Regions from separate parts of the Pseudolabrys sp. FHR47 genome, predicted to be linked through region 2. Evidence: predicted binding sites of a transcription regulator. Region 2 holds the regulator's gene; the other holds the start of a gene.
The links. The regulator LexA, encoded in region 2, represses DNA repair genes until DNA is damaged. The targets are predictions, from matches to a motif close to TGTTCNNNNTGTGTTCNG.
Positions count from the first base shown of each region.

Region 1: a site for LexA is predicted at 3,252-3,269, ahead of E8Q40_RS18330 (ImuA family protein). Genes of this name have one in related genera too.

Region 1 covers NZ_CP039740.1:3,749,154-3,760,644, forward strand. Annotated here, with positions in the region: gene E8Q40_RS18315 (hypothetical protein) at 1-234, shown strand, start outside; gene E8Q40_RS18320 (pyridoxamine 5'-phosphate oxidase family protein) at 289-879, shown strand; gene E8Q40_RS18325 (FAD-dependent oxidoreductase) at 880-2,574, opposite strand; gene E8Q40_RS18330 (ImuA family protein) at 3,331-4,074, shown strand; gene E8Q40_RS18335 (DNA polymerase Y family protein) at 3,995-5,584, shown strand; partial or broken gene E8Q40_RS18340 (error-prone DNA polymerase) at 5,624-8,140, shown strand; partial or broken gene E8Q40_RS22440 (hypothetical protein) at 8,248-8,358, shown strand; gene E8Q40_RS22290 (OB-fold nucleic acid binding domain-containing protein) at 8,653-9,279, shown strand; gene E8Q40_RS18350 (shikimate dehydrogenase) at 9,276-10,178, opposite strand; gene E8Q40_RS18355 (2-hydroxyacid dehydrogenase) at 10,365-11,270, shown strand; gene E8Q40_RS18360 (MAPEG family protein) at 11,332-11,491, shown strand, end outside.
Region 2 covers NZ_CP039740.1:2,349,238-2,360,728, reverse strand. Annotated here, with positions in the region: gene moaC (cyclic pyranopterin monophosphate synthase MoaC) at 1-97, shown strand, start outside; gene glp (gephyrin-like molybdotransferase Glp) at 100-1,308, shown strand; gene lexA (transcriptional repressor LexA) at 1,446-2,156, shown strand; gene E8Q40_RS11640 (ComEC/Rec2 family competence protein) at 2,267-4,534, opposite strand; gene E8Q40_RS11635 (glutamine--tRNA ligase/YqeY domain fusion protein) at 4,649-6,361, opposite strand; gene gltX (glutamate--tRNA ligase) at 6,496-7,920, shown strand; gene gltA (citrate synthase) at 8,146-9,456, shown strand; gene E8Q40_RS11620 (ABC transporter permease) at 9,531-10,652, opposite strand; gene rbbA (ribosome-associated ATPase/putative transporter RbbA) at 10,656-11,491, opposite strand, start outside.

The sequences.
Region 1 (11,491 bases), 1.4 Mb from region 2:
ATTGAGGTGAAGCGCACCGCGCTGGTGAAACGTCCGCTGGGCCGCGCCGACCTCAAGCCGTTTACAGATTGGGACGACGGCAAACCGCAGACAGAACTCAATTTCAGTTTTGCCGGCAGGCCACCAATAAGATCGTCGGCCTTTCGGACGAGGCGGCGGCGTTTCTCGCATCGTTTTTCTAGGCGCTTGATGGACTCAAGGCGCCTCCGTCGCCGCGCGAACGGTGGTGAATGACTGAAAGGAATCGATCGTCAAATCCTAACCGAACGAGGTGTCGCAGTGAGCATCATGTTCCATGACGGCAACCGGCAACTCCAGGACCGTTTCGCCAGCCGCCGCATCGCCGACCGGCTCGAGGAAAAGCTGACGCGGACGGCTTTCACCGCCGACGACAAGGCATACATCGAGAGCTGTCCGTATTTCTTTATCGCGACCGTCGACGCCGACGGCCGCCCCGACTGCTCGTTCAAGGGCGGCATGCCCGGCTTCGTGCGGGTGACGGGCGACTCCGAGCTGGCGTTTCCGGACTATGACGGTAACGGCATGTTCAAGAGCCTCGGCAATCTTCTGGTCAATGCCAATGTCGGGCTGCTGTTCATCGCCCTGCATGACAAGCCAAAGCGGCTCCGCGTCAATGGCAGCGCGCGCGTCCTGCACGACGACCCCCTGCTCGCCGAAACGGTCGGCGCGCAGCTCATCGTCCGGGTGCAAGCGCGCGCCATTTTCCCGAACTGTCCACGCTATATTCCCGAGATGCAGATGACGGGACCTTCGCTCTACACGCCGCAACCCAAGTGCGACCCGCCGGAGCCGCGGTGGAAGGAATTCGACGACTTCAAGGATTACGTGCCGCCGCGGCATCCGACCTGGCGGGGATAATCACTCCGCCGCCTGGGGCATCGGCTCGTCGGCCAGCGCCAGCACCTGATGGATCTGCGACACCACCGCGGCGCCCTCGCCGATCGCCGCGCCGACGCGCTTGGTCGAGCCGGCGCGCACATCGCCGATGGCGAAAACGCCGGGCACGCTGGTCTCGAGCGGATGCGGCGGCCGTGCCGTGGCGCGGTCGAATTCGGCGCCGGTGATCACGAAGCCCTTGCCGTCTGTCGCGACACAACCTTCCAACCAGTCGGCATTTGGGTCGGCGCCGATGAACAGGAACAGGTGGCGCAGCGGCAGCGACTTCTCGGTACCACTGCGGATTTCGCGGAAGGTGGCACCGCGCAGACCGGATGCATCGCCGTCCAGCGACACGATCTCCTTGCCGACATGCAGCGACACGTTCGGCAGCGCCTGGATACGGTCGATGAGATATTTCGACATCGTCGCTTCGAGCGGGCGGCGCACGATGAGATGCAGATGCTTTACCTTCGGCGCCAGGAAAACGACAGCCTGACCCGCCGAATTGCCGCCGCCGATCAGCGCCACCTCCTCGCCCTCGCATAACTTGGCTTCGATCGGCGAGGCCCAGAAGGAAATGCCATTATTGTCGAAATCCGATAGATTGTGGATCGCCGGCCGGCGGTAGCGCGCGCCGGAGGCGACGATGACGGTGCGCGCGAGCAAGGTGCCGCGACCATCGGTGAGTTCGAGCTTGAACGGCTTGCGCGCGGCGCAATCGGCGTCGCCGCAATCGAGCTTCTCGACCGACAACGGGATGGCGATCTCGGCGCCGAATTTTTGTGCCTGGTTGAAAGCGCGGCCGGCCAGCGCCATGCCGGAAATACCGGTCGGGAAGCCGAGATAGTTCTCGATGCGCGCCGAGGCGCCGGCCTGGCCGCCGAAGGCACGGGTGTCGAGCACGATCATCGACAGGCCTTCGGATGCGCCGTACACGGCGGCCGCCAAGCCTGCGGGCCCGGCGCCAACCACGGCGACGTCATAGACCTTGCCGTGATCGAGCTCCGGCGTGATGCCAAGGCAGGCACCGGCTTCCGCATCGCTCGGCCGCTTCAGCAGCTTGCCGTTCGGGCAGATCATCAGTGGCAGTTCGTCGTCACGGATGCCGAAGCGCTCGACCGCGTCGCGGGCGTCGGCGTCGGTTTCGACGTTCATCACCATGCAGGGATAGCCGTTGCGCGACAGGAATCCCTGTAGGCGGACGACCTCCGGCATGTTCGGATGGCCGATCAACAGCGACCCGGCGCCTTCGGCCTGGATCAATGCCACACGGCGCAAAATGAAGGCGCGCATGACGATCTCACCGATTTCGGCGGAGCCAACCATCAGAGCGCGGATATGGGCAGCGTCGAACGGCAGCGCCGTCAGGCCGTTCGGTCCGGCACGGCCCGACGGGATACTGCCACGGCCGCTCAACTGGCTGACCTCGCCGGAAAATTGGCCGGGGCCATGTGAAATCACCGATGCGAAACGGTGCAGACCATCGCGGCGTACGATCTCAAGCGCGCCCTCGAGGATCAGGTGCGCCGGTACATCGCGCTGGCCGGTTTCGAAGATCGGCTCGCCCGGCGCGAATGTCTGTGCCGGCGCGCTGGCAAAGCGCGCCATGATCTCAACCTGAACCGGGTCGAGAACCGGAAACATCTGCTCGAAACGTTCGTCAGCGAGGCTCATGATACGCTCCGTTCAGTCCGGCAGCTCAGGCTGCCGGGCCCTTCCGTCAATTGCAAGGCGGGCTGCAGTGGTTCCAATATCCGCAAATTGCTACTATTGAACCATCGACTCCGCGCAACAATCGCTCATCTACCGGCAGCACTTCGTATCATTGAGTGCTGAACCGCCAGCGTTGCCTAAAATAGTAACTGCACGTCATTTGGCACTTCCGCTCTCTCCAGAATGCACTACATTAATTTTATCACCGGCACGGCGTAGGCTTGGGCGCCGGTGGCTGAGAGACAATGTGCGCTCTTGCCTGACGACCAGCAGGAAGGAACGCACTGATGCCAACGACACAGACCCATCGCGCCAATTCTCTGGAACTCGACAGGCCGACCTGCGAACAATGCGGATCGCGCATGTGGCTACGCCGGATTACGCGTGAAGGACGGGGTCGAGAATTTCGAATCTTCGAGTGCCCGGTGTGCGAAGTCTCGACCGGGAAATCTGCGACGCCGGAGTCGGCAGGGTCGGTCGGATCGAGATCGTAGCGCAGAAATGTCCGGCGTAGCCTGAATTCCAGCCAGTCTTCCGCTGCGACGGGCGGGGCGGTTCCCGGACGCCAGCGCTGGCCCTCAACCCGAAGGGCGCCCCCATTCCTTGCGGCTTGACGCTCCCCGCCACCTTCGGCAAACTAGAACAAATAGTGAACATAAGGTTCGGCCTATCCGTTGGCTCTCCAACGGATAGGTACGCTTCTTCAAAGGCTTAATGATGCTCGACGCGCTGCGCCAGCAGCTCACCCGCTTGCAGAAACCAGCCGGCCTCGCCGAGGGTCCGGCGGTGCTGCCGCTGGATGTGAGCGCCGTGGACGACGTCCTCGGTGGCGGTCTTCTGCGCGGCGCGCTGCACGAAATCGCCGCCGCTGGCGAAGCGCACCTGCCGGCGGCCACCGGTTTTACGTTGGGGCTGGCGGCCCTCGCCGGCGGCAACAAGCATCTCGTCTGGATCGCCGAGGACATGGCACTGGCCGAGAGTGGCGTGCCTTATGGCGCCGCCCTCGAGGCCTTCGGGCTGTCGCCTAAGCGGCTTGTCATCGTTTCGGCCGCTCATCGGCATGAGTTGATGGCGGCAATGGAAGAAGCCCTGCACTGCCGCGCTGTCGGCGTTGTGCTCGGCGAAATGCGCAACGGCCCACTCGATGCCGTCGCGGTGCGGCGGCTGTCGCTCGCCGCGGGCGATAGCGGCGCCCTCGCCCTCCTCCTGCGCGCACAGCCTGCGCATGACGCCTCCACCGCTGCGACGCGATGGACCGTACAAGCGGCGCCTTCCGCCGCTCCGGGTCACCGCGAATTCGGCGCGCCGCGCTTTGCCGTTCATCTCACCCGCAATCGACGCGGCCCGTCCGCCTCCTGGATTCTGGAATGGAGAAATCCCGATGACCGTTTCGTCCTCGCCACGCATGCTGAGCCTGTGGCTGCCCCGCTTCGCCACCGACCGCATCAGAAGGTTGCGTGAAACCACTCCTGTTCCGCATGAAGGCTTACCCCTCGTCGTTGCCGGCAAACGCGGCAATGCCGATGTGCTGATCGCCATCAACGAAGCCGCCGAACAACTCGGCCTGTTTGCCGGCATGGCGCTGGCGCAGGCGCGCGCCATGCATCCCGCGCTCGATGTCGTGCCAGAAGACGCGCGCGCCGATGGCGAATTGCTCGAGAGCATCGCCGACTGGTGCCTGCGCTACACGCCACTTGTCGCCTGCGACGCGCCGGATGGCTTGCTGCTCGACATTTCCGGTTGCGCGCATCTTTATGGCGGCGAACGCGAACTGGTCGCCGATCTCGGCCGCCGCCTGACGCAAGCCGGCTTTGCCTATCGCGTCGCCATCGCCGGCACCATCGGCGCCGCCTGGGCGGCAGCGCATGACGGCCAGCCCGATACCTATGCCAATGGCGAGGAGCGCGACTTGCTAGCGCCGCTACCACTTGACGCGCTGCGCCTGCCGCCGCCGGTCGTCGCTTCGCTCGGCCGCGTCGGTCTGAAAACGATCGGCGACATCATCGACATGCCGCGCTCGCCGCTCACCGCGCGCTTCGGCGCCGGATTGCTGCGCCAGCTCGACCGCGCTTTGGGCCGCGAGCACGAACCGTTGACACCACGTTTGCCAGTGGCGCCTTACGTCGCCGAGGAGCGTTTCTACGAACCGATCGCGCGCGAGGAAGACGTGCTCGGCACCGTCCAGAAACTGGCGGCGCGTCTGTCGATGACGCTGGAGCGACACGGCGACGGCGCCCGCCGTATCGAACTGACCTTGTTCCGCACCGACGGCGCGCTACGCCGCATCGCCGCGGGCACCGCGCGGCCGCTGCGCGATGCCGCCGACATACGCGCGCTGTTTGCCGAGCGGCTCGTCACCATCGCCGACGAACTCGATCCCGGCTTCGGCTTCGACATGGCACGGCTGTCGGTGCTGATCGCCGAGCCGGCGCCGGCCGAGCAGATCGGCCTGGGCTCGGCGGAGGATGCCGGCGAGCTGGTGCGGTTGGTCGATCGCCTGAGCGCACGGCTTGGGGCGCAGCGCGTTCGTCGCGCCGTGGCGCAGGACAGTCATATTCCCGAACTCGCGTCGGTCACCTTGCCCGCGCAGATGACAGTGAAAGACGACGGCTGGGCCGCATACAACCGCCATCGCAGCGCCGTTGAGCTCGCGCCGCGGCCGCTGCGGCTGCTGGCGAGGCCGGAGCCGATCGAAGCCGTCGCCGAAGTGCCGGACGGCCCGCCCTTGCGCTTCAAATGGCGACGCGCGCTGCACGACATCGTCGCCGCCGAAGGCCCCGAACGCATCGAAGGCGCATGGTGGCAGGAAGAAAACATCGAGACATCACCCGCCGGCAACCGCGCCCGCGACTACTTCCGCGTCGAGGACAGAAGCGGCCATCGCTTCTGGCTGTTCCGCGCCGGGCTCTATCGCGATCTCGTCCCCGGCACCGCGCCGCCGTCGTGGTTCGTGCACGGGATGTTTGGGTAAGCGCTCATTCCGGCGCGACCGGAATGACGGCGAACAGTCATGCGTTACGTCGAATTCGCCACTGCGACCAACTTCTCCTTCCTGCGCGGTGCCTCTCATCCCGAGGAACTGATGCTGCAGGCGCAGGCGATCGGGCTATCGGGCATCGGCGTCTGCGACAGCAACACGGTGGCCGGCGTCGTGCGCCCCCACACCGTCAAACGCGACCGGAGCCTGGCGCTGCGCTATCACCCCGGCGCGCGGCTGGTCTTTGTCGACGGCACACCGGACATCCTCGCTTATCCGCGCGACCGCGCCGCCTGGGGCCGGCTGACACGTTTGCTCACGGTCGGCAATAAGCGCGCCCAAAAAGGCGACTGCGTCCTTACGCTCGACGATCTGATCGCGCATGCGTTCGGACTGGAACTGGTGGTGATGCCGGGCCAAAAAGCAAAGGAAGCAATCGCTGCCCTTCGCTCCATCGCGCCCGGCCGCGTGCGACTCGCTGCCACCATGCTGTATCGCGGACAGGACCGCGCCCGGCTCGCGCGGCTAAAGGCGCTGGCGAATGAAACGCAGGTGCCGCTGATCGCCGTCAACGATGTGCATTATCATCATCCCGACCGCCGCCAGCTCGCCGACATTCTGACCTGTATCCGCGAGAAGACGACCATCGATCGCGCCGGCCGCCGCCTCGCCGTGAATGCCGAACGTTTTCTCAAAGCCCCCGCGGAAATGATGCAGCTATTCCGCGACACGCCGGAGGCCATCGAAGAAACGCTGCACCTGTCGGACGCACTGACCTTCTCGCTCGACGAGCTCAAATACGAATATCCCGACGAAGCCATTGTCGGCTTTCCCGATGCGCAATCCGCGCTCGTCCATCTTGCGCATGAGGAAGCGGTGAAGACCCGCTATCCACAGGGCATACCGGACAAAGTAAAGGCCCTCCTCGATCATGAACTCACCCTCATCGCGGAAAAGAAATATGCGCCATACTTCCTGACCGTTTATGACATCGTGCAATATGCGCGCTCGAAGAACATCCTCTGCCAGGGCCGCGGCTCGGCGGCTAATTCCACGGTGTGCTTCTGTCTCGGCATTACCGAGGTCGATCCTTACAAGAACGATCTTCTGTTCGAGCGCTTCATCTCCACCGAGCGGCACGAACCGCCCGATATCGATGTCGATTTCGAGCACGAACGGCGCGAGGAGGTCATCCAGTACATCTACAAGAAATACACACGCGACCGCGCCGGCATTGCCGGCACCGTCATCTGTTATCGCGGCCGCTCGGCGATCCGCGAGGTCGGCAAGGCCTTCGGCCTGAGCGAAGACACGATCAGCGCCTTGTCGTCGTCGATCTGGGGCGGCGGCGGTGGCGACGTGTCGGAAGCGAGCGTCAGGCGCACCGGGCTCGATCCGGACAGTTTCCGCATGAAGCAGGTGACGGCACTGGCGCAGGAGATTTCCGGTTTCCCGCGTCACTTATCGCAGCATGTCGGCGGCTTCGTCATCACACGCAGCCGGCTCGACGAAGTGGTGCCGATCGGCAATGCCGCGATGGACGATCGCACCTTCGTCGAATGGGACAAAGATGACCTCGACACGCTGGGCATCCTCAAGGTCGATGTGCTCGGCCTCGGCATGCTGTCCTGCATCCGCAAGGCATTCGACCTGATGGAGCGGCATTATCCGGAAGCGACACCGCCAGGCAAAAGGCTCGCCACCGTCCCGCCAGAGGATCCCGCCGTCTACCGCATGCTCAGCCGCGCCGATTCACTCGGCGTGTTCCAGGTCGAAAGCCGCGCGCAGATGAGCATGCTGCCACGGCTCAAGCCGAAAAAGTTCTACGACCTCGTCATCGAAGTCGCGATCGTCCGCCCCGGCCCGATTCAGGGCGATATGGTCCATCCTTATCTTCGCCGTCGGGAAAGCAAGGAGGCTGTCGCTTATCCCTCAAAGGAACTCGAAAATATCCTGTCAAGAACGCTTGGCGTGCCGCTGTTTCAGGAGCAGGCGATGAATATCGCCATTGTCGCCGGCGGTTTCACGCCCGGCGAAGCCGACAATCTGCGGCGCGCCATGGCCACCTTCAAGCGCACCGGCACTATCGGCACGTTCCGCGACAAGATGGTCAAGGGCATGCTGACAAAGGGCTACGAACGCGATTTCGCCGAACGCTGTTTCAGCCAGATCGAAGGCTTTGGCGAATACGGTTTCCCGGAAAGCCATGCCGCAAGCTTCGCGCTGCTGGTCTATGCCTCGGCCTGGCTCAAATGTCATTATCCGGACGTCTTCGCCGCCGCGCTGCTCAATGCACAGCCGATGGGTTTCTATGCGTCGTCGCAGATCGTGCGCGACGCACGCGAGCACGGTGTCGAGGTGCGACCGCCCGACATCAATTATTCCGATTGGGATTCGACACTCGAGCCCGGTGCGGTCGCCGCCAAACATCTCTTTCCCGCGCACAACGACATGCGCGACGACATCCGAACCGCCTGCGCCATCCGTCTTGGCCTGCGTGAGATCAAGGGCATGAGCGAGGACGATGCAAAGCTGATCATGGCGAAGCGTATTTCTCCCCTCCCCCGCGAAGCGAAGCGGAGCGGTGGGGAGGGGTCGGGGGTGGGGGGCAGTTTTCAGGCAATGCGCCAGAAGAAGCGCCCCCCACCCCGGCAGCTTTGCTGCCGACCCTCCCCGCCGCGCGCAAGTGCGCATGGGGGGAGGGAAAGAAGAACTACGACTCCGTCCGCGATCTTTGGCTACGCACGGGCCTGCACACGCGCGTGCTGGAACGCCTCGCCGATGCCGACGCCTTCTCATCGCTCGGGCTCAACCGCCGCGATGCGCTGTGGGCGGCCAAAGCACTCGGCCGCGTCGGCGATCAGAATGATGACTTGCCGCTGTTTGCGTCTTCACCCTCCCCCTTGTGGGGAGGGTCGACCGCCGAAGGCGGTCGGGGTGGGGGTCTACACCGACCGTCTGATCCCCCTCACCCGGCTCGCAGCGTTGCTGCTCGCCACCCTCTCCCCGCAAGCGGTGAGAGGGAAGAAAGATTCCGCGAACCCGAAATAAACCTCCCCCCGATGCCGCTCGGCGAGGAAGTCGTCAACGACTACCGCTTTCTGCGCTTGTCGCTGCGCGCGCATCCGGCTTCGTTCCTGCGCACCGATCTGTCCGCGCGTAACGTCCAGCCCAACGAAGCCCTGCGCACCATCAAGACCGGCGCACGCATCGCCATTTCCGGCCTTGTCACCTGCCGGCAGCGGCCGGGCTCGGCCAAGGGCGTGGTGTTCATGACGCTGGAGGACGAAACCAGCGTCGCCAATGTCATTGTCTGGCCCAAAGTGTTTGAGCGCGTGCGGCCGATCGTGCTCGGCGCGCGCTATGTCTCGGTGACCGGCCGCGTACAATCGGAGTCGGGCGTCATCCACGTCGTCGCCGACGAAATCCAGGATCTCACCTTTCTGCTGGCGCGGCTCGCCGAACAGGGCGCCGATATCGACAGCCTCGTCCGGGCCGACGAAGTACGACGCCCGGTCGAGGAAATGCGCGAGGCGCGCCGCAACGGCGGCCGCGAAAGTCGCCTCGAGCGGCTCATTTGTGAGATGCCGGAACTCGCCGCCGACCTCGGCGTGCACGCGCCCGGGTCGGCGCATATCCCGCTCCGCAGTGCGTCCGCTCGCACCGCCGTGGCACGGAAGGCGCGCTAACCGCGCGTCTTCTTCGGCGCCCGCGGTTTCGTCGTTTTCACCGGCGCCGCCGGCTTCGGCTCCGCATGCGGCGCCAGGTCTTCCTCGATCAGCTTGCGCAAATCCGGCGTCACCTCGGGCTTCACACCAAACCACAGTTCAAAACCGCGCACCGCCTGATGCAGCAGCATACCGAGCCCGTCGGCAACCCGCAGACCCTTGTCGCGCGCCGCGGCCAGGAGCTTGGTCTCGAGCGGTACATAAACAAGATCCGCCACCACCATCGACATCGGACAACGCAGGTTGATGTCGATCTGCGGCTGTCCGACCATGCCGAGCGACGTCGTGTTGACCAGAAGCCCGGCGCCGCCGAGCAAGCCGGTCATTTCTCCCCATTGCGCCACGTTGACACGCGAACCGAACCGCGCGCGCAAACCCTCGGCGCGTTCCGGCGAGCGGTTGACGATATGGATGCGTTGCACCTCGCGCTGGATCAGCGCATAGACAACGGCGCGCGCACCGCCGCCGGCCCCGAGCACCACCGCGCTCTCAAGCCCGCGGTCCCAGCCCGGTGTCATCTGATCGAGATTGGCGAGAAAGCCTTCGACATCGGTGTTGGTCGAGCGCAGTTTGTCGCCGTCGAACCACAAGGTATTGGCCGCGCCGACCGCCTTGGCGCGATCGTCCGCGACCGTCAGTTCCATCGCCGCCTGCTTGTGCGGCACCGTGACGTTGCAGCCGACATAGCCGCGCTCGCGCAGATGCGTGATGAAATCGGCGAATTGCTCGGGCGGGATCGCCTCCTTGCGATACTCCGCGTCGACGCCGTGCTTCTTCATCCAGTACTGGTGGATGAGAGGCGAGCGCGAATGGCCGGCCGGCCAGCCGACCACACAAACGGCCTTGCGATTATTACTCATGCCCCGAAATCACTCACACTTTCGAGCCTGGACGGCTCGTCAAGACATCCCGAATCCGTCCGGCCAGGCCTTCAGGCTTCGGCGCGGCCGGCCCACCCCCGGCCGTTCGCGCCCGCCGCATTTATTCTTTGCCTGCGGGGCCGTCAACGCCGTATCCTCCGCTCTCCCTCCACGACGGTTTAAGCCATGAAATCCATCTTTTTCGATTGCAACGACCAGCTTGGGCCGGTCTGGGAGCAGGTCTTGCGCCCTGACGATCCGCCGATCGACGTCAACATGACGCCGTTCAAGAAGGAGGAACTGCCGCTGGTCATCGCCGGCTACGACATCGCCATCGACGACCACTCCTATATGCCGACCGACCTGGTCGAGCGCTGCAAGCAGCTCAAGCACATCGTGTTCCTGGGCACCGGCGCGGCCAGCTACATGAACATCGCCGAGCTGAACGAGCGTGGCATCAAAGTTCACATCATCAAGGGCTATGGCGACGTCGCGGTCGCTGAGCATACCATGGCGCTGCTGTTCGCCTGCGCCCGCGACATCGCGCGCATGGACCGCGAGGTGCGCGGCGGCACCTGGGCACCGAAAGAGGGCATGCAACTTCAAGGCAAGACCGTCGGCCTCATCGGCCTCGGCGGCATCGGCGCCGAATTCGCTCGCATGGCGGCAGGCATCGGCATGAACGTCACCGCCTATAACCGCACGCCTAAACCGGAACTCGGCATCAAGCAGGTCGATATTGAAACGCTACTCAAGACGTCGGACGTCGTGTCGCTGCATCTGACCCTCGGCGACGAGACCCGTGGCTTCCTCAGCGCCGAACGCATCACCATGATGAAGCACAGTGCCATTCTGGTGAACACCGCGCGCGGCGCGCTGGTCGACGAGCAGGCGCTGATTCAGGCGCTCAAGGGCGGCATCATCCGCCACGCAGGCCTCGACGTATTTCACTCCGAGCCGCTCGACGCGAAATCCGAACTGGCGCAATTGCCGAATGTGACGCTGACCTCGCACGCGGCCTTCCGCACTCTGGAAGCTTCGCAGACGTTGCTGCGGCGGGCGATCGATATCGTGAAATCGATCAAGGAGTGAGCTTAGGACTGACCTAACGCCACGCTCGACGCGTTATGAGAGAAACCAAAAGAGGCTCGCCATGCCGCTGATCGTCCCCGCCTACGCCGCCGTGCTCGGCCTGATGTTCGTCGCAATTTCGTTCCGCGTCGCCAATACACGGCGCACGATGCGCATCGGTCTCGGCACCGGCGGCGACCGACAATTGGAACGCTATATCCGCGTCCAGGGCAATTTCGCCG
Region 2 (11,491 bases):
CATGGCCAAAGCCATCGAAAAATCGATGCGCATCGAGGGCATCCGCCTCTTGGAAAAGACCGGCGGCAAGTCAGGCCCCTACAAGGCGGAAGCGTAACAATGCCCCTCATGCCGGTCTCCGAGGCCTTGGCGCGGGTGTTGGCCGATACCCAGCCGCTGGGCATCGAAGAGGTCGCCCTGAGCGACGCCCAGGGCCGCGTGCTGGCAGAGGATGTCACCGCGCTGCGCACCCAGCCTCCGGCCGACGTGTCGGCGATGGACGGCTACGCGGTGCGCGCCGAGGACATCGCCACACCGCCGGCGACGCTGACGGTGATCGGTGAAGTCGCCGCCGGCCATCCTTTCGCCGGCCTCGTCGAGACGGGCCAAGCTGCGCGCATCTTCACTGGCGGCGTACTCCCCGATGGCGCCGACACCGTCGTCATCCAGGAGCTTACCCGCCGCGACGGCGACAAGGTCACGGTCGAGAAGACCGCCATCAAAGGCCGCAATGTCCGCTACGCCGGCATCGATTTCAAACAAAGCGAGGTCCTGCTTGAGAAAGGCCGGGCGCTGACCGATCGCGACCTGATGCTCGCGGCCGCCATGAACCACCCGCGGCTGCGCGTTCATCGCCGGCCCGTCGTCGCGGTGCTCGGCACTGGCGATGAACTGGTCATGCCCGGCAGTGAGCTCGGCCCCGGCCAGATCGTCTATTCCAACGGCTTCGCACTCACAGCGCTGGCACGCGCCGCCGGCGCCGAGGTGATCGATCTCGGCGTCGCCCGCGATACGCTCGATGACATCGGCGGCCGCATTCGAAAGGCGCGCGAAGCCAAGGTCGATGTGCTGCTCACCAGTGGCGGCGCTTCGGTCGGCGACCATGACTTGGTGCAGAAGGCGCTGAAGGCCGAAGGCCTCGATCTGTCATTCTGGCGGGTCGCGCTGCGCCCCGGCCGGCCGATGATGCACGGCCGGCTCGGCGCCATGCATGTGCTCGGTGTGCCGGGCAATCCGGTGTCGTCCTACGTCTGCGCCTTCCTGTTTCTGCTGCCGCTGCTGCGCAAGCTTTCCGGCCGCAGCGACATCGAGACGCCGCCGGAATCCGCCATCCTTGGCCGCGATCTTCCAGCCAATGACGACCGCGCCGACTATCTGCGCGCCACGCTGGAGTCCGGCCCCGATGGTCCGATCGCGACGCCGGTCCAGAATCAGGATAGTTCCCTGATGGCACCACTCTCGCAGGCCGGTTGCCTGTTGATTCGGGAGCCGCAAGCCCCTGCGGCTAAGGCCGGCAGCCGCTGCCGCATCCTTAAGTTCGGGTTTTAGCGGCCTCTCGACTTGTTCACGCCAAATTAAGTGGTTGCGGAACACATATCGAACAGATAGTGTCCGTTCATGCTTTGTTTCGGATGATTCCGCGCCAATCAGGCTTTGCGGGATCGGCCGCGACCGGGAGACCCACGATGCTGACGCGCAAACAATTCGAACTCCTGCGGTTCATCCACGAGCGGCTGACCGAAACCGGCGTGCCGCCCTCCTTCGACGAAATGAAGGATGCGCTGGATTTGCGCTCCAAGTCCGGCATCCACCGCCTGATCACCGCGCTGGAAGAGCGCGGCTTCATCCGGCGCCTCGCCAACCGCGCCCGCGCCATCGAGGTGATCAAGCTGCCGGACTCGGTCCAGCACGGTCTCGGCGGCGGCAACGGCCGCGTGCGTGGGTTCAACCCGAGCGTCATCGAGGGCAATCTCGGCAAGGCGCGCCCCGTGGTCACGGAAGACGACGCGGCGCGGCCGATCTCGGTACCGGTCATGGGCCGCATCGCCGCCGGTACGCCGATCGAGGCGATCCAGCAGCGCAGCCATGTCATCAACATGCCGCCGGAGTTGCTCTCGACCGGCGAACATTTCGCGCTGGAAGTGCGCGGCGACTCGATGATCGACGCCGGCATTCTCGACGGCGACATTGCCCTCATCCGCCGCTCCGAGGCCGCCGATACTGGTGACATCGTGGTGGCGCTGATTGACGACGAGGAAGCCACCCTGAAGCGTTTCCGCCGCCGCGGCGCCTCGATCGCCTTGGAGCCCGCCAACGCCTCCTATGAGGTGCGTATCCTGCCGCCCAATCGTGTGCGCATCCAGGGCAAGTTGGTGGCGATGTTCAGAAGGTATTAGCTCGGTCATTCCGGGGCGCGCTGAAAGCGCGAGCCCGGAATCCATACACACTGACCGGGATTATGGATTCCGGGTTCGCGGCCAAAAGGCCGCGCCCCGGAATGACAGCCTCAATCCCCCGCTTCCAGATCTTCCGTTCGCGGCGTGGCATCCGGCGCATTGCGTCGGATGTTTTGCGTTGAGGCATCGGCCGCCGGGACCTTGCGCGCTCTCGCCCATGGCCGGTCCTGCGTTACTGGCCGCGCCACTTCCATATCGAAACTGTCGCCTTTGACGTAGAGCGCCGCAGCGCCATGGCGCTGCCAGGCCGGCCGGTCGATGAGCATGGCCTCGCAAGCGCGGGGCGCCGTCCGCGAAGACAGGACCACAGTGGCGCGCGCACAGTCTTCGGCAAAAGCCTCGACAGACGACGCGAAGGCCACGGTGCGCCCATCGCGCAATGTCGCCGTGCAGCCAATGGCGTCGCAGCGAACGCCATCATCCGGTTTCGTACCATCGGTGCCGCGCATGTCGCCATCGGCCGAGAGCCATTCCTTGACCGCGAAGCTGTCGCGGCCACGCTGCAGGAAAACCAGATGTCCGGACGCGCCACGCACGGCCGCGGTCTGGCCGTCGCCGGCAATCAAGACATCCGGCTGCGGCGTCGCCAGCGCCCAGACCGCGGAGACGACGACACAGGCCGCACCGCTCCAGCGCAGTGGCGAGCGCAGCAGACAGAGCAGCAGCAAGCCCAGCGTCACCAGAAGCAGCGGCCCGACGCCGAAGGCCGGCATCGGCCCCACCGCGCCGGGCAATTGCGTCACCCAGAGCGCGACCGCGATCATCCAGTCGAGGCCGAGGCCCATGAGCTTCCAGAACACGGCATCGAAGCCGAACGGCATGGTCAGCGCGCCGGCAATGCCCATGGGCATCACCACCACCGACACGACCGGCATGGCCAGAAGGTTGGCGATGACGCCGTAAGGCGCGATGCGGTGAAAGTGGAAGGCAGCGAACGGCGTGGTCGCTAAACCGGCCACCAGCGAGGCAAGGATCAGTGCGGCGATTTCTCGCCCGCCCCACAGCGCAATGCGTGCCGCGAGCGGGCTGTCGGCGCCCGCCTGCCAGCGCAGCGAGGTCTGATAGAGCGCGACCAAGGCGAGCGTTGCGGCAAACGACATCTGGAAGCTCGGATGCACCAGAGCTTGCGGCGTCAGCGCCATGACAATCAGCGCCGCCACCGTCAGGGTGCGGAATGTGATCGCCGGACGATCGGCCATAATGCCAACGAGCACGATGGCGACCATGATGTAGGAGCGCTGGGTGGCCACTTCGGCACCGGACAACATCAGATAGAACGTTGCCGCCCCGAGCGCGCCAAGCGCCGCCCATTTCTTGATAGGTCGCGTCAGCGCCAGCGACGAAACCAGCGCCAGCACGGCGCGGATGACAAAGAACACCATGCCGGCGACCACCGCCATGTGATAGCCGGAGATCGACAACACATGCGCCAGGCTTGAGACGTACATGGCGTCGTTGACAGCGGGCGATATCGCATCGCGCGTGCCGGTGATCAGCGCCGAGGCGATCGAGCCGCGATCGCCCGGCAGAATCGCACGAATTCGGTTGTCCATGCTGTCACGCAGGCCGTCGAAGAAAGTTGCATAGGACAGCCACAAACCAGGCTTCACGGGCGCAGCTTCTTGGCGAACACGGCCAAGCACATAGCCGGAGGCGCCGATCTTTTGAAAATAGAGATCGCGCGCGAAGTCGTAGCCGCCGGGTCGCAGGGGCTCGAGGGGCGGCGCCAGATATGTCTTGAACGCCACGAACGTACCCACCGCCGGCGCCGTGCTCTTTCTTACCGAGACGCGTACCCGCTCCGGTATTTCCGTGATGCGCGGTGCCTCAAATTTGTGAACCCGCACGACGATGCGGTCGCTCTTGGCCCGCTCCTCGCGAATCTCGACGAAGCCCGACACCTGCGCGCTCCAGGTCGCGCTGCGCAGGATCGGATGGTCGATGCGTGCGGTGTTGAGTGTCGCGATACCGAAGCCGGCTGCGAAAGCGGCAAGCCCCAGCGTCAGCGGAAAACCAAAGGGATGCTTGCGCGCCGCATAGGCGATCGCAAGCGTCGCCATACAAAGTCCCGACGCAGCCCACCAGGCCGGTTCGCGATCGGCGGCAAAGTACGCAGCGATGCCGGTGCCGAACGCAACCGGCAACCAAGGCAGCAGACGGCCCGGTGCCACTTCGGCGGCGGTCCAGGACGCCAGAACTTTGCCGGCTTTTTCGCTGAAGGCATCGAGCCAGCCCGGCCAGACGCCGGCACGGCGGCCGGCGGCGGCGGCGAGACCTGCTGCAATCGCTTTCGAACGGCTTTTTGGCGGACTGGCCACGCAACGCCCCCCGGCACAACCGGGATCAGGCTATCGCAGCCATGGGTTGCAGATTAGGGGAACGGTTGTGAACGTTCTCGGGGAAAGCGTACTTAGCCGCCTATCGGGCCACACCTACCCCTTCGCCACATCCTTGGCGTAGGTGTCGCGCAGACCGATGGTGCGGTTGAACACGAGCTTGCCGGGCGCGCTGTCGCGGTCGAGCACGAAATAGCCCTGCCGCTCAAACTGGATCGCTTCGCCGGGTTTGGCTTCCGCCAGTGCCGGCTCGAGACGCGCATCGCTCAAGACTTCCAGCGACTGCGGATTGATGCCCTTGGCAAAGGTCTCGGGATCGGCGCTGGGCGCGGGATCGGTGAAGAGCTGATTGTAAAGCCGCAGCTCCGCCGGCACGGCATGCTCGGCCGACACCCAGTGGATGGTCGCCTTGACCTTGCGGCCGTCCGGCGAATTGCCGCCCTTCGATGCCGGATCGTAGGTGCATCGCAGCTCAGTGACGTTGCCGGCCGCGTCCTTCACCACTTCCTTGCAGGTGACGAAATAGGCATAGCGCAGGCGCACCTCGCGGCCCGGCGCCATGCGAAAGAACTTCTTCTCGGGCACTTCCATGAAGTCGTCACGCTCGATGTAGAGTTCGCGCGTGAACTTGAGTTTGCGCGAGCCCTGCGCCGCGTCGTCAGGGTGATTGACGGCCTCGATCTCCTCGCCCTCGCCTTCCGGATAGTTCTCGATCACGACCTTCAAAGGCCGCAGCACCGCCATGCGGCGCGGCGCCGTGCGGTTGAGCACCTCGCGGATCGAGAAGTCGAACATGGTGAGGTCGACGGTCGAGTTGGCCTTGGCGACGCCGACGCGCTTGATGAAATCGCGGATGGCTTCCGGCGGCACGCCGCGGCGGCGCAGGCCGGCAATGGTCGGCATGCGCGGATCGTCCCAGCCCGAGACGTGCCCGCCTTTGACGAGACCGTTGAGGATACGCTTCGACAGCAGCGTATAAGTGATATTGAGCCGCGCGAACTCGTACTGATGCGGCTGCGACGGCACCGGCAGGTTCTGGATGAACCAGTCATAGAGCGGCCGGTGATCCTCGAATTCGAGCGTGCAGACCGAATGGGTGATGCCTTCGATGGCGTCGGACTGGCCGTGGGCGAAATCGTAGGACGGATAGATTTTCCAGGTGTCGCCGGTGCGCGGGTGATGCGCGTGGATGATGCGATAGAGCACCGGGTCGCGCAGGTTGATGTTGCCGGAGGCCATGTCGATCTTGGCGCGCAGCACGCGTGCGCCATTGGGGAACTCACCCGCTTTCATGCGCGAGAACAGGTCGAGGTTCTCTTCGACGGAACGGTCGCGGAACGGTGAGTTCTTGCCGGGTTCGGTCAGGGTACCGCGGGCCAGACGCATCTCCTCCTGGGACTGGTCGTCGACATAGGCCTTGCCGGCCTTGATGAGGTCGACGGCCCAGCCATAAAGGCGGTCGAAATAATCCGAGGCGAAATAGAGGTGCTTGCCCCAGTCGAAACCGAGCCAGCGCACATCGCGCTCGATGGCGTCGATGTATTCCTGCTCCTCCTTGGCCGGGTTGGTGTCGTCGAAACGCAGGTGGCAGCGGCCGCCGAATTCCTCGGCGATGCCGAAATTCAGACAAATCGACTTGGCATGACCGATGTGCAGGTAGCCGTTCGGCTCCGGCGGGAAGCGGGTCACCACCTCCGCGATCTTGCCGGCGCCAAGGTCGCCCGCCACGATGTCGCGAATGAAGTCGCGTCCCGCGCCTTCTTCGCCTGCCGCCACCAATTCTCCCGGCACCTTGTCGTCGCTCGCCATGCTGCTCTCTGAACCTGAAAAATCCGCCGCGCGGCACCCCGTCCGGGACGGCCCAGCGCTCCCAATGACGTGGCCGTAACCGTTATGTCAAATGCCTTGGCACCGTTGGCCAAACCTGTGGTAGAGGGCGCGCGATGAACGCCCCCGTAGTCACCCGTTTTGCGCCCTCTCCGACCGGCTTCCTCCATATCGGCGGCGCCCGCACGGCTCTGTTCAACTGGCTTTATGCGCGGCATTGCGGCGGCAAGATGCTGCTGCGAATCGAGGACACCGATCGCGAACGCTCGACCGATGCGGCGATCGCCGCCATCATCGACGGTCTGAGCTGGCTCGGCCTGACCTGGGACGGCGAGCCTGTCTTCCAGTTCTCCCGCGCCGCCCGCCACCGCGAGGTCGTCGAGCAGTTGCTGGCGCAGGGCCGCGCCTATCGCTGCTACGCCTCGCCCGAGGAACTGACGGCCATGCGCGAAGCCGCGCGCAAGGAAGGCCGCTCCAAGCTCTACAACGGCCTGTGGCGCGACCGCGACGCCTCGGAAGCCCCGGCCGGCATCAAGCCGGTCATCCGGCTCAAGGCGCCGCTTTCCGGCGAGACCGTGGTCGAGGACCAGGTGCAGGGCCGCGTCGTCTGGCAGAATTCCGATCTCGACGACCTGGTGCTGCTGCGTTCGGACGGCACGCCGACCTACATGCTCGCCGTCGTGGTCGACGACCACGACATGGGGGTTACCCACATCATCCGCGGTGACGACCATCTGACCAATGCCGCTCGCCAGAAGCAGATCTACGAGGCGCTCGGCTGGTCGGTCCCAGTCATGTCGCATATTCCACTGATCCACGGGCCGGACGGCTCCAAGCTGTCGAAGCGACATGGCGCGCTGGGAGTCGATGCCTACCGGGCCATGGGCTACCTGCCGGCGGCCATGCGCAACTACCTCGTCCGGCTCGGCTGGTCGCATGGCGATCAGGAAATCTTCACGCCCGAGGAAATGGTCGCCGCCTTCGACCTGCCGGCCATCGGACGCTCGCCCGCGCGGTTTGACTTCGCCAAGCTGGAAAACCTCAACGGCCACTACATCCGCTCGACGCCCGACGCCGATCTCATCAAGGCGCTGGAGGACCTGCTGCCGCATATTGCCGGGGGAGATGTCTTAGCCGGCAAACTGACGGCCGACCTCCGGGAGAAGCTGCAGCGCGCCATGCCGGGTCTGAAGGAGCGCGCCAAGACCCTGATCGAACTCTTTGAGGCATCTCGTTTCCTGTGGGCCGACCGGCCGCTGGAGATCACCGATCAGGCCAAGGCCTTGCTGACCCCCGAGGCGCGGTCCCTGCTCGCCCGGCTGGTGCCGGCGCTCGAAAAGGTCACCGACTGGAATGGTCCGGCGATCGAGGCCGTCATACGCGGCTTTGCCGAAACCGCCTCGGTCAAGCTCGGCGCCGTGGCACAGCCCCTGCGCGCGGCGCTGACGGGCAAGACTACCTCGCCGCCGATTTTCGACGTGCTCGCCGTACTCGGCCGCATCGAGAGCCTGGCGCGGCTGCGCGAACAAGCGGCGGCTTGAACCGCCATACGGGCCGGACGGCTTTTTTACGCCGCGTCAATCTTTTGCTCACGCCTTTCATGCCCATATGCCGGGCAGCCCATGCGCCTGCCCGATCTTGCAGCGCACACACGGATGGGCTACCGAAATGAAAAGCCGGATGCCGTCCTTCCCCAGGCACCGTTCCATCCGGCTCCGAGGTTCAAGAACAAAGCGCTTCGCCGCTGCCAATCCGAGGGCTCGACCATGGACGCCAAAACGGACGCCAACAAAGCAACCGGCTCGATCACCGTCGGTAACAAGAATTTCGACATGCCCGTCTACAAGGGCACCATCGGGCCGGATGTGCTGGACATCTCCAAGCTCTATGGCCAGAGCGGCATCTTCACCTACGATCCCGGCTTCACCTCGACGGCGAGCTGCGAGTCGAAGATCACCTATATCGACGGCGACGAGGGCGTGCTGCTCTACCGCGGCTATCCGATCGACCAGCTCGCCGAGCACGGCGACTTCCTCGAGACCTGCTACCTCCTGCTCTACGGCGAACTGCCGACGGCGGCACAGAAGGCCGATTTCGACTATCGCGTCACGCGCCACACCATGGTGCACGAACAGATGACGCGCTTCTTCCAGGGCTTCCGCCGCGACGCGCATCCGATGGCGGTGATGACCGGCTCGATCGGCGCGCTGTCGGCGTTCTATCACGACTCCACCGACATCTCGGACCCGACGCAGCGCATGATCGCGTCGATCCGCATGATCGCCAAGGTGCCGACGCTCGCCGCGATGGCCTACAAATATTCGGTCGGCCAACCCTTCGTCTATCCGCAGAACGATCTCGACTACGCCACCAACTTCCTGCGCATGTGCTTCGCGGTGCCGGCTGAAGAATACAAGCCGAACCCGGTGCTGGCGCGCGCCATGGATCGCATCTTCATCCTGCACGCCGACCACGAACAGAACGCCTCGACCTCGACGGTGCGTCTGGCCGGCTCGTCGGGCGCCAATCCATTCGCCTGCATCGCGGCCGGCTGCGCCTGTCTGTGGGGCCCGGCACATGGCGGCGCCAACGAGGCGGCGCTCAACATGCTTTCCGAGATCGGCAGCGTCGACCGCATTCCGGAATTCGTGCGGCGTGCCAAGGACAAGAACGACTCGTACCGCCTGATGGGCTTCGGCCACCGCGTGTACAAGAACTACGATCCGCGCGCCAAGATCATGCAGAAGACCTGCCACGAGGTCCTCGCCGAGCTCGGCATCAAGGACGATCCGCTGCTCGACGTCGCCATGGAGCTCGAGCGCATCGCGCTGCACGACGAGTATTTCATCGAGAAGAAGCTGTACCCGAACATCGACTTCTATTCGGGCATCACGCTGAAGGCGATGGGCTTCCCGACCACGATGTTCACCGTGCTGTTCGCGGTCGCCCGCACCGTCGGCTGGATCGCGCAGTGGAAGGAAATGATCGAGGACCCGAAGCAGAAAATCGGCCGTCCGCGCCAGCTCTACACCGGCGCGACCAACCGGGACTACGTGCCGATCTCGCGGCGCAAGTAGGCCGCTTCGTTATCGACGACAATCAAAGGCCGGGCCGAGCGCCCGGCCTTTTTTATGGCTGGCCGCCGTCACCTTCAAACCATCTCGCCGATAGCCTTGCGGAAGCGCGTCAGCGCCACGCCGAACAGCACGCCACCAATGGCAGTCAGCGCCAGCAACTGCGGCCACACGACGGACAGGCCGCTGCCGCGAAACAGAACGGCTTGCGACAGCAGGACGAAATGTGTCGTCGGCGCCACGAGCATGATGTCACGCACCAGCACCGGCATGTTTTCGCGCGGCGTAACGCCGCCCGACAGCATCTCCAACGGCACAATGACCAGAATGACGATCAGCGCGAATTGCGGCATCGAGCGCGCCATGGTGGCGAGGAATATCCCGAGCGAACACGTCGCGAACAGGTTGACCGCCGCTGCGGCCAGAAACAGCGCCACCGATCCCTGGACCGGGATCGAGAGTATCCCCTGCACCACCAGCGCCAATGCCACCGCGCAGCTAACCAGCACGACGAGGCCCATCGACCAAATCTTGCTCGCCATGATTTCGAATGGCGTCACCGGCATTGCCAGCAGATGCTCAATGGTGCCGTGCTCTCGTTCGCGGATGAGCGCAGCTCCGGTCAGGATGATCGACAACAGCGTTACCTGGTTGATCACCTCGATGATGGCGCCGAACCAGGATTTGTTCAGTGACGGATTGAAGCGCATGCGTAGTTCAAGATCGATCGGCAACACCGTTTCCGCGCGGTAGCGGCGCAGGAATGCCGCCGTCTCCGTGGCAATGATGGTCTGGATATAGCCAGCGCCGGTGAAAGCCTGGCTGATGCGGGTCGCGTCGACATTGAGCTGGATGGCCGGATGCCGTCCCGCCAGTGCGTCGCGTTGAAAGTTCGGCGGGATATCGACGGCGAAAGTGGTCGTACCATGATCCATCCGAGTGTCCATCTGCGCCGTCGTGATCCGTGTCGGCGCCGTAAAGTACGGCGGATAGAATGCGGACATCAGCCGCGTCGACAGCGCCGAACCGTCTTCGTCGACGACATCGATCGGCGCCTTATTGAGCGTCTCCGGCATCGCTGTCGCCGCCGTGTAGATGGCAAGCGTGAAGGCATAGACGATGAGGCCGACCATGAACGGGTCGCGCATCAGGCTGCGCATCTCCTTAATGCCGAGCGTGACGATGTTGGACAGCCTCATCGCTCAGCTCTCCTGCTTCTTCAGCAGCAGCGCACAGACGCCGAGCAGGACCGGGATCGCCAGCAGCAGCGGCACGAACATCGCCTGCAGGTCGGTGAAGTGAAGCGCCTTGGCGAAGGTACCGCGGGAGATGATCAGGAAGTAGGTCGTCGGATAGACCGAGCCGATGAAGGCGCCAATGCCCTGCAGCGACGAAACCGGATCGATAAATCCCGAGAATTGTGCGGCCGGAACGAGAGTCGCAACCGCCGTGCCGAAAATGGCAGCCACCTGGCTGCGCATGAACGATGACATGACGAGACCCATGGCGGTTGCCGCGATTACATAGAGAAACGCGCCGACGGCCAATGCAGGAAAGCTGCCCTTCAGCGGCACGCCGAACACGGTCACCGCCATGAGCGTCAGCAGGAGGAAATTGAACATCCCGAGCACCACATAAGGGATCTGCTTGCCTAGCAAGAACTCCAGCCGCGTCGTTGGCGTCACATAGAAATTGATGACCGATCCAAGCTCCTTCTCGCGCACCACACTGAGCGCGGTGAGCATCGACGGAATGAGCAGCAACAGCATCGGAATGACCGCCGGCACCATGGCAACCAGGCTCTTGACGTCGGGATTGTACCGGTAGCGAAGCTCGATGTTCACGGGACTTGCGTCGGCGCCTTGCTGGGTCAGCCATTGCGTATGGAGGGCCTTCACATAACCCTGCACGGTTTCGGCGCGCATCGGCATGGCGCCGTCCGCCCAGGCGCCGATGGCAACCGGCCGCCCGCGCGCGACGTCGCGGCCGAAGCCAGGCGGAATTTCGATGGCCAGCGTCAGCTGCCCGGCACGCATGC